3 regions of the Isoptericola sp. NPDC019693 genome follow, and region 3 is predicted to be linked to each of the others. Evidence: riboswitches for the same ligand, from Rfam matches in the RefSeq annotation. Region 3 holds a riboswitch; each other region holds the start of a gene.
The links. A riboswitch is a leader RNA that binds a small molecule or an ion and turns the genes downstream of it on or off. The one in region 3 is predicted to bind S-adenosylmethionine.
Positions count from the first base shown of each region.

Region 1: linked by a shared signal. The riboswitch ahead of ACH436_RS15050 (methylenetetrahydrofolate reductase) and the one ahead of ACH436_RS03135 (NADPH-dependent FMN reductase) in region 3 are both predicted to bind S-adenosylmethionine.
Region 2: linked by a shared signal. The riboswitch ahead of ACH436_RS17540 (aminotransferase class V-fold PLP-dependent enzyme) and the one ahead of ACH436_RS03135 (NADPH-dependent FMN reductase) in region 3 are both predicted to bind S-adenosylmethionine.

Region 1 covers NZ_JBIRXP010000004.1:567,856-571,118, reverse strand. The annotation lists gene ACH436_RS15060 (SseB family protein) at 1-309, shown strand, start outside; gene ACH436_RS15055 (NADP-dependent oxidoreductase) at 388-1,299, shown strand; SAM riboswitch class I at 1,393-1,499, shown strand; gene ACH436_RS15050 (methylenetetrahydrofolate reductase) at 1,505-2,527, shown strand; gene metE (5-methyltetrahydropteroyltriglutamate--homocysteine S-methyltransferase) at 2,556-3,263, shown strand, end outside.
Region 2 covers NZ_JBIRXP010000006.1:146,454-149,716, reverse strand. The annotation lists gene ACH436_RS17540 (aminotransferase class V-fold PLP-dependent enzyme) at 45-1,487, opposite strand; SAM riboswitch class IV at 1,522-1,638, opposite strand; gene ACH436_RS17535 (hypothetical protein) at 1,808-2,311, shown strand; gene ACH436_RS17530 (rhodanese-like domain-containing protein) at 2,563-3,054, shown strand; gene ACH436_RS17525 (O-succinylhomoserine sulfhydrylase) at 3,051-3,263, shown strand, end outside.
Region 3 covers NZ_JBIRXP010000001.1:662,999-666,261, reverse strand. The annotation lists gene ACH436_RS03145 (DNA polymerase IV) at 1-78, opposite strand, end outside; gene ACH436_RS03140 (DoxX family protein) at 250-813, shown strand; SAM riboswitch class IV at 987-1,118, shown strand; gene ACH436_RS03135 (NADPH-dependent FMN reductase) at 1,140-1,706, shown strand; gene ACH436_RS03130 (flavin reductase family protein) at 1,745-2,260, shown strand; gene ACH436_RS03125 (nitrilotriacetate monooxygenase) at 2,274-3,263, shown strand, end outside.

The DNA of each region.
Region 1 (3,263 bases), on a different contig from region 3:
CTCCATCCTCGGCTCGGGCCCGACGACGAGCTCACCGTCACCGACACCCTGTCGGGGCCGTTCCTGCGCCACGTCCGCGTCGGCCGGGGTGCGGGCGAGCTCGGCGGGCAGGACGTTCCCCTGCTCCTGGTCGACTACTGGGCGCCGGCCCCCGGCGCGCGGTCCGTCGCCCGTCTCGCGTTCTCGACCCCGCACGTCGAGATCCGCGACGCGATCCTCGGCCTCACCGACAAGGTCCTGTTCGCCACCGAGTGGCTCATGAGCGCCCCTGGCGACGTCCTGGACGCGGCCGAACCCGCCACCCCGTGATCCCGTCGTGCCGCGACACCGCCGCGCCGCCGCTGGTCCGCGCGGGCAGGGCGGCGGCGCCTGCGCCAGGATGACCGCGTGCGCGCGATCGTGTTCGAGACCCACGGCGACCCCGAGGTGCTGCACCTCGCCGACGTGCCCGCTCCCGAGGCGGGCCCCGGACAGGTGCGCGTGCGCGTCGAGGCGGCCGCCGTCAACGGCTGGGACGTGAAGTCGCGTGCCGGGGCGCCCGGCGCCCCGGCGTCGACGTCGGCCGTCGTGCCCGGGCTGGAGGTGGCGGGGGTCGTCGACCAGGTCGGCCCGCCCGCCGGGGACGGCGCGGCCCGGGTCGCACCCGGCGACCGCGTCGTGGGCTTCACGGTCGGCGGCGGGTACGCGGAGCTCGCGCTCACCAAGGTCTTCGCGCGCGTCCCGGACGGCCTGGCCCCGACCGACGCCGTCACGCTCCCCGTCGCGGCGGAGACGGCGACCCGCGTGCTGCGCCTCCTGGAGGTGCGCGCCGGCGAGACGCTCCTGGTGCACGGGGCGTCGGGGTCGGTGGGCGCGCTGGCCACCCAGCTCGCCGTGCGCCGCGGCGCCCGGGTGATCGGGACCGCGTCCGCACGGAACCAGGACCGCGTCGCGGCCCTCGGTGCCACGCCGACCACGTACGGCGCCGGCCTGGTCGAGCGCGTCCGCGCCCTCGCGCCCGGCGGCGTGGACGCCGTCCTCGACACCACCGGCGCGGGCGTGCTGCCCGACTCGATCGCCCTGCGCGGCGGCACGGACCGGATCGTCACCATCGCCGACGACGCCGCGGCGGAGCTCGGCGTCGAGGCCAGCTGGCGGTCCGAGCGGGACGCCGGGGACCTCGCCGAGGTCGTGGCCGCCCTGGCCCGCGGCGACCTGACCACCACCGTCGGCGCGGTGCTGCCGCTGGCCGACGCCGCCCGGGCGCACGCGCTCGTCGAGTCCGGGCACGCGGGCGGCAAGGTCGTGCTGGTGCCCTGAGCAGGGCGTTCAGGCCCGGCCGCCCTCCGCGATCGTCTCAGCAGGCGGTCTCATCCTCGCCCGCATCGCGGATGCTGCGTACGATCGCGTGACAAGCCATCCAGAGCGGCCGAGAGTCCTGGCTCGACGACGCCGCAGCAACCCGTTCTCCGACGGAAGCCTCCCGAGGACGAAGGTGCTCACGCCAGGATCGATGGAGTGACGCATGGTCGCAGAGGCATCCCTTTCGCCCACCCCGGTGCTGCCGGCACGCCCGACGGTCTCGTTCGAGCTCATGCCGCCGCGCCGGCCTGACGCCGCCCCCAAGTTCTGGGAGACGGCCCGCCGGCTCGTGGCCGCGCGCCCGGACTTCGTGTCCGTGACGTACGGGGCGGGCGGCGGCGACCGCGCCACCGCGCGCCAGGTCGTGGCCACCCTGCTCGGGGGCACCCCCGTGCTGCCGGTGGCCCACCTGACCTGCGTGGGCGCGCACCGCGAGGACGTGTCCGCCGTCATCGACGACTTCCTCGACGCCGGCACCCGCGCGTTCCTCGCCCTGCGCGGGGACCCGCCGAAGGACCAGCCGGACTGGCAGCCGCCGGCCGACGGCGTCTCGTCCTCGATCGAGCTCGTGCACCTGCTGCGCGAGGTCGAGGCGCGACGCTGCGCGACCGACCCCGGCGCCGCGCTGCGCGGCGCCGCGCGGCCGATGACGATCGCCGTCGCGACGTTCGTCGACGGCAACGTCCAGGCGGGCACCACGCGGGCCCAGGAGGTCCGCCGCCTCAAGGAGAAGCAGGACGCGGGGGCGAGCTTCGCCATCACGCAGCTGTTCTACGAGGCCGCCTCCTACACCGACTTCGTCGCCGAGGCCCGTGCGGCCGGGGTGACGATCCCGATCCTCGCCGGGCAGCTGCCCACGACCGAGCCCCGCCGGCTCCGTCGCGTCGAGGAGCTCACCGGCGTCCGCGCGCCCCGGCACCTGCTGGACGCGCTCGACGCCCTGCCGGACCCGGAGGCCCAGCACGCCTACGGGACGGCGCGGGCCGTGGAGCTCGCCCAGCGCGTGCTCGACGCCGGCGCCCCCGGCATCCACGTGTACACGTTCAACAAGTACCGTCCCGCTCTGGACCTGCTCGAGGGTGTCCACCTCGGCGGACCGGCGCCGGCCGACCACACGTCGGACGGCGCGGACCTGGCCAGAAGGCCGTGGGTACCGAGCATCCCGACCCAGGCTCCCGCCGTCTGACGCGCGGAGCCCGACCTCTGGAGTGCTCATGTCCACCGCACCGACAAGCCCCACCCCCGCCGCGGCGTTCCCCGGCGGCACGATCCTCGGCTACCCCCGCATCGGGCGCCGCCGCGAGCTCAAGCGCGCCGTCGAGTCCTTCTGGGCCGGCCGCTCCGACGCCGTCGACCTGGAGGTCGCGGCCGGCGCCCTGCGCCGCGAGACGGCGCGCCGCCTCGTCGAGCTCGGCCTGAACCCCGACGACGGCTCCGTGCCGGGCTCGTTCTCCTACTACGACCAGGTGCTCGACGTCGTCGCGCTGCTGGGCGCCGTGCCCGAGCGGTTCCGCGACCTGCTCGACGACGAGGACGGCTCGCTCGAGCTCGACGGGTACTTCACCGTGGCCCGCGGCCGCGGCGAGGACGCCCCGCTCGAGATGACCAAGTGGTTCGACACCAACTACCACTACCTCGTCCCGGAGATCAGCGAGACGACGCCGGTCTCGTTCGCCGACCACCGCGTCGTGCGCGAGTACGCCGAGGCCAAGGAGGCCGGCGTCACCACGCGTCCCGTGCTCGTGGGCCCGGTGACGTTCCTGGCGCTGTCGAAGGCCGCCGACGAGGCGGGCGAGGGCTTCCACCCGCTCGACCGGCTCGACGACGTGGTCGCCGCGTACGCCGACCTGCTGCGCGCGCTGGCCGCCGTCGGCGTGCCGTGGGTGCAGCTCGACGAGCCCGCGCTGGTCACCGACTCGCTC
Region 2 (3,263 bases), on a different contig from region 3:
CTGCGTGCCCGCCCTGAGCGGGGCGGGGACGCGCGGCCCGTCCGTCAGAGGTCGTCGGGCAGGCAGCCGAACGCCTCGTCGGCGCCCAGCGCGGCGGTGGCGAGCAGGCCCTCGAGGCCGGAGCCCTCGGGCACCGGGCGCGGGTCGTCGACGACGACCCACAGCCCGTCCACGACGTCGTACTGCGCCTGGGGGCCCTCGGTGACGAGGGAGCGCACCGCGGCGACGAGACGCTCGACCTCCTCGCCCGCCGTGCCGACGCCCACGGACGCGCGGACGGCGCCGGCGTCGAACCCGAGACGGCCGAGCAGCGGGTGCGCGCAGAACCGGCCGTCGCGCACACCGATGCCGTGCTCGGCCGACAGGTACGCGGCGACGAGGCCCGGGTCGTACCCCGTGACGGTGAACGTCACGACGCCCACCGGGTCGACGGCGTCGTCCCACACGTGCACGACCTCGACGCGGTCGATCTCGCCGAGCCCGTCCACGAGCCGGCGCCGCAGCGCGTCCTCGTGCTCTCCGGCGGCCCACGGGTCGAGGGCGGCAAGCTCGTCGCACGCGGCCGCGAGCGCCACCGCGCCCACCACGTTGGGCGACCCGGCCTCGTGGCGGGCGGGGCCCTCGTGCCAGTCGGTCGTCGTGGTGCGCACCCGCCGCACGGCGCCGCCGCCGGCGAGGTACGGGGTGCCGGCGTCGAGCCAGTCGCGGCGCCCGACCAGGGCCCCGGCCCCGAAGGGCGCGTAGGTCTTGTGGCCCGAGAAGGCGACGTAGTCCACGCCGGTCGCCGCGAGCGAGAAGCGGCGGTGCGGCACCAGCTGCGCGCCGTCGAGCACGACGCGCGCGCCCGCCCCGTGCGCCGCGGCGACGACGTCGGCCACGGGCAGCGCCTCCCCCGTGACGTTGGAGGCGCCGGTGAGCGCGAGCAGGGCGTACGGGCGCCCCGCGGCGGCGGCCGAGCTCAGCTCCTCCTCGAGCTCCGCGAGGGTGGCGGCCACCGAGGACCCGCCCGTCACGACGGTCGCGTCGGTGACGCGCTGCCAGGGCAGCAGGTTGGCGTGGTGCTCGATGTCGAGCACGAGCACGCGGCCGCGCTCCCCCGTGACCGGGTCCGCGGGCACGCAGCCCGCGAGCAGGTTGAGCGAGTCGGTGGTGTTGCGCGTGACGATCGTCAGGTCGTCCTCGCGGGCGCCGACGAACGCGCCGATCGTGCGCCGGGCCGTCTCGTACAGGGCCGTGGACACCTGCGACAGGTAGCCGGCGCCGCGGTGCACGCTCGCGTACAGCGGCAGCACCCGGGCGACGCGGTCGGCCACGGCCTGGAGAGCGGGCGCCGACGCCGCGACGTCGAGGTTCGCGTACGGCACCTGGCGGCCGTCGACGAGCGGGACGAGGGTGTCGCCACCGACGACGGGCAGCACGGGCGAGACGTCGTGCACGGTGGCGGGCGCGACGTCGTGCACGGCGGGCGCGGGGCTGAGCGTGGTCATGCGGGATCCTCCTCGGTCGTGCCGGGGAGGTCGCTCCCCGCGCTTGCCCGCGCGCCGGACGGCGCGGGGCCAGGTCGTCACCCGGGGCACCCCGCCGCGAGAGGAGGGTTGCCGGCCAGCGAGCCGGGGCTTCGCGCTGGCGCTCATGACCTGTCGCCCATCGTGAGTGCGCAGCACCACACGGTCAAGCGGAGCCCGGGACCTTCTCACGATGCGGTCGCGTGAGACGCTGGACGTCGGCCCGGCCCGGCCGTCCCCCGCCTCTGCAGCGGCCGCCCGACGGACCACCACCGAGGACCACAGAGCAGCACGGAGTGACCATGCGACGCCTTCCCCGCCGACTGACGCCGATCGCCCTCGCGAGCCTGCTGGCCCTGACCGCGTGCACGGGACCGCAGGCCGAGGGCGACGACGCGGGCACGCCGGGCTCCGGTGCCGCTCCGACCGCGAGCGCCTCCGCCCCCACGGAGGCCGGGGACGCGGCCGGTGGGACGACGAAGGACCCGTCGGCGTACACCGTCCCCCACACGGACGACCACAAGACGATCGTCACCATGGACCGGTCGCAGGTCGAGGCGCTCACCGGCACCGACCTCGGCGAGGGCGTCCAGGACGCGCAGCGCGCGATGACGCAGGCCGACACGTGGGCGGGCGACGCGACCGCCGACCACGTCGACCTCGTGACCGCGGCGGCCGAGCGCGAGTCCGACCGCATCGAGCGGGTGCTCTCGCAGCAGGCCGACGGCCGGGACGTCGAGCTGCGGCTCACCGTCGTGCACCACGAGCACGCGCAGGAGGCCCACTTCGGCGAGGACGACGACTGACGCGCGCAGGCCGCGGAGTGCGGCGAGGCGCCGGAGGCGCTGTTCAGACGCCCGGGCGGCACCGGCACGCGTCGCTCAGGTCGCGAGACGGGGTGCCCATCAGGCGGACGCCTGTCGTACGATCGCCGCGACCATCCCGAGCGGCCGAGTGACGTGGCACGTCGACGCCGCAGCAACCCGCGGGCAGGTCGCCGGCGACGGCGGCCCGTCCGGACGAGGGTGCTACCGCCACGACCGATGGGAGGACTGCGATGAGCACCCAGATCGATCCCCGCCCCGCCGAGGGCTACGCCGGCGACCTCACCCCGCAGCAGGCGTGGGACCTGCTCGCCGCCGACCCGGACGCCGTCCTGGTGGACGTGCGCACCGAGGGCGAGTGGCGCGCGATCGGCGTGCCGGACACCGCGACCGCCGGCAAGCGCCCGGTCTTCGCCGAGTGGGTCCAGGCGGGCGGGCGTCCCAACCCCGGCTTCCTTGCCGAGCTCGCCGCCGCGGGCGTGACCGCGGACCGTCCGGTCGTCTTCCTGTGCCGCTCCGGCCAGCGCTCGATCGGCGCCGCACGCCTCGCGACGTCGTCCGGCCTCGGCCCGGCGTACAACGTGCTCGAGGGCTTCGAGGGCGGCCCCGGCTTCGACGGCGTCCGCGACCGCGAGGGCTGGAAGGTGCGCGGCCTGCCGTGGGGCTCGTACGACGACGCTGCCGCGACGCCGGCGGCCGGGCAGCAGCCGGAGCAGACCCGATGAGCAGCACGCAGGTCCCGACCGGTCCTGGCGCCGACCCGACGACCCTCGGCGGCTCGCGCCCGCTGCCCGCCACGGTCCGGCCCGCGACCCTCGCCGTGCGCGGCGGGCACCGCCGCTCGGACTTCCAGGAGATGTCCGAGGGCCTGTTCCTCACCCAGGGCTACACCTACGGCTCGGCGGCGGACGCCGAGGCCGCGTTCGCCGGCGAG
Region 3 (3,263 bases):
GCGCCGCAGGACCTCGACCGCGGCCAGGAACTGGTCGAGGTCGACGTGCAGCACCCAGCGGAAGCGGCGCGCGCCCATGCCCCCGAGTGTGCGTCACCGCCCCGGCACCACGCCGCCCGAGGGCGAGGCGGGCGGGTGAGGACCGGGCGAAAACGTGCGGCGGGCGCATCGGTGGGCACGGCAGGGCCTCTCTCCCAGGGCGACCACCCCCGGGTCGCCCCTCCCCGGAAAGCGAGCACCACCATGTCCGTGTCCACCCCGACCCACCGCCCCACGTCGTCGTACCGCACCGCCGGTGCCACCCGAGCCCCGGGCGCTCCCGCGCGCCGCCTCCCGAACGCGCTCGCCCAGCAGGTGGCGCTGCGCCTCGACGTCGCCGTCTCCGCGCTGGCCCGGTTCCTCACCCGTTGGTCGGTGCCGGCGCTGCGCGTCGCGCTCGGCCTCGTGTTCCTCGGCTTCGGCGTCCTGAAGTTCTTCCCCGGCGCCAGCCCGGCCGAGGAGATCGCCGGCCGCACCGTCGAGACCCTCACCTTCGGCCTCGTGCCCGCGACCACGGCCGTGATCCTGGTCGCCGTGATGGAGACGTTCATCGGGCTCACCCTCGTCACGGGCCGGCTGCTGCGCGTCGGTGTCGTCGTGCTCGCCGTCGCCATGGTGGGCATCCTGTCGCCCGTCGCCCTGTTCGGCGACGAGCTGTTCGGGCACGGCATGACGCTGCTCGGCCAGTACGTCCTCAAGGACGTCGTCCTCGTCGCAGGGGGCGCGGTCGTGGCCGCCGCCTCGCTCGGCGCCCGCCTGCGCCTGGAGGCCTGACCGCGGCACGCCCGCACGCTCCCCCGACCGGGGGCCGCCGCCCACACGGGTGGCGGCCCCCAGTCGTGTCGTCGCGCCCCGACGCCTCGCCGTGGACGTCCCGGCGTCCGGATCGTGAGAAGTTCCGGGAGCAGCCTGGCGTTCCGCGACACGGCTGCTATACCTCCGCCCCAGGTCACGAGCCCCAGCGCGAAGCCCCGGCTGGCTGGGCAGCAACCCCACGTCACGGCGGGGTGCTCCGGGAGATGACCAGGCCGCCGGCCGGCCCGTCCGCGGGCCGAGACGCCGCGCGGCAAGCGTGATCGACGGACTGCGAGGTACATCCCATGACCGACCCCACCCGACCCTCCGCCGCCTCCGTAGTGGTGGTCTCCGGCAACCCGCGCGAGGGCTCGCGCACCCTGGCCGCGGCCGAGGCCGCCGGGCGCCGGATCGCCGAGCTGCTCGGCACCGACGACGTCACCACGATCGAGCTCGCGGCGTTCGCGGGCGAGATCCTCACCCCGGACCGCCCCTCCGCGGACGAGGCGAAGGAGCGCCTCGCGCGCGCCACCGTCGCCGTCGTCGCGACCCCGGTCTACAAGGCCTCCTACACCGGCCTGCTCAAGTCCTTCCTCGACCTCTACGGGCCCGACGGGCTCGCCGGGGTCGTCGTCGTGCCGCTCGTCGTGTCCGGCAACCCCGCCCACGCCCTCGCGGGCGAGGTGCACCTGCGTCCGGTCCTGGTGGAGCTCGGCGCCGTCGTGCCCACCCGCTCCCTCACGCTCACCGAGGCCCAGCTGACCGACCTCGGCGCGGCCCTCGACCCGTGGTTCGCCCGCTGGGCGGCACCGCTGCGCCGGGCCGCCGGGACCGCCGCGGCCACCGCCGAGCTGACAGGAGCCGCCCGGTGAGCACCGACCACACCGACCTGTCCGCCGCGCTGACCGGCATGGAGGAGCTCCTGGCCGAGCAGGACGAGCCCCAGCTGTCCCCCGACGAGTTCAAGACGGTCTTCCGCCAGCACCCCGCGGGCGTCGCCGTCGTCGCGCTCGAGCACGACGGGCGGCCCGTCGGGTTCACCGCCACGTCCGTGATCTCCGTCTCCGCGGCGCCGCCGCTCCTGGCGTTCTCCCTGGCGTCCACGTCGTCGTCCTGGCCCGCGGTCTCGCAGGCCAGGACGCTGGCGATCAGCTTCCTCGCCGACCACCAGGACGACGTCTCCGCCCGGTTCGCCACGAGCGGCATCGACAGGTTCGCGGCCGGCGGCTGGACCGCCCTGCCGTCGGGAGAACCCGTCGTCGACGGAGCCGTGTCGTGGGTGCGCGCCCGCGTCATCCAGCGCACCCCCGTGGGCGACAGCTACCTCGTCTCGCTGCGCGCCCTGCAGTCCGGGTCGGACGACGCCTCACCGCTCGTCTACCTCGACCGCACCTACCACCGCCTCGGCGACGAGTCCGCGATCTGAGCACGGAGACACCATGACCACCACCACGACCAGCACACCCTTCCTCGTCGGGCTCGACGTCGACGGCACGGGAGCGCACCCGGCGGCCGCCGCGGCCAGCGGGCTCCCCGCCGCGGAGCTCGTCTCGGCCACCCGGCTCGCACGCACCGTGCGGCACGCCGAGAACGCCGGCGTCACCTTCGCCACGTTCGCCGACGCCCTGCTGCCCGCCGTCAACGGGTCGCCGTCCGCGGCGCGGCTCGACGCCGTGACCCGAGCGGCGTTCGTCTCACGCACCACCACCGCCATCGGCCTGGTGCCCCAGGTGCCGACCACCTATCCCGAGCCGTTCCACGTCGCGACCCAGCTCGCGTCCCTCGACATCGCCGCCGCCGGCCGCGGCGGCTGGCTCGCGGCCGTCACCCGCACCCCGCAGGCGGCCGACGCGTACGGCCGCGAGCCGGTGGCCGACCTCGCTGCCGAGGCGCGCGACGTCGTCCAGGTCGTGCGCGACCTCTGGGACTCCTGGGAGGACGACGCCGTGATCCGCGACGTCGCCACCGGCCGTTATGTCGACCGCGACCGCCTCCACCACGTCGACTTCGTCGGCGGGTCGTTCTCCGTCAAGGGGCCCCTCATCACGCCCCGCCCGCCGCAGGGCCAGCTCGTCGTCCTGGCGGCGGCCGGGGACGTGGCGCCGTCGGTGCGCGACGAACCGTTGGTCGACGTCGCGCTCGTCGGCGGCCCGGACGTCGCGTCCGTCCGCGCCGCGGCGCGGGCCGCCACCGGCCACGAGCCCCACGGCGCCGCCCGCGCCGTCGTCGACCTGGAGGTCGTGCTCGACGCCGGCGGCCGGTCGGCCGCCGCCCGGCTCGCGGAGCTCGACGCCGCCGCCCCCGCGGGGGCACGCACCGACTGGGGCACGGGCGCGCTGCGGTACGCCGGCGACGCCACCGGCCTCGCCGCCCTCCTCGCGGAGCTCGCCGTCTCGGACGACGTGGCCGGCGTGCGCCTGCTGCCCGCC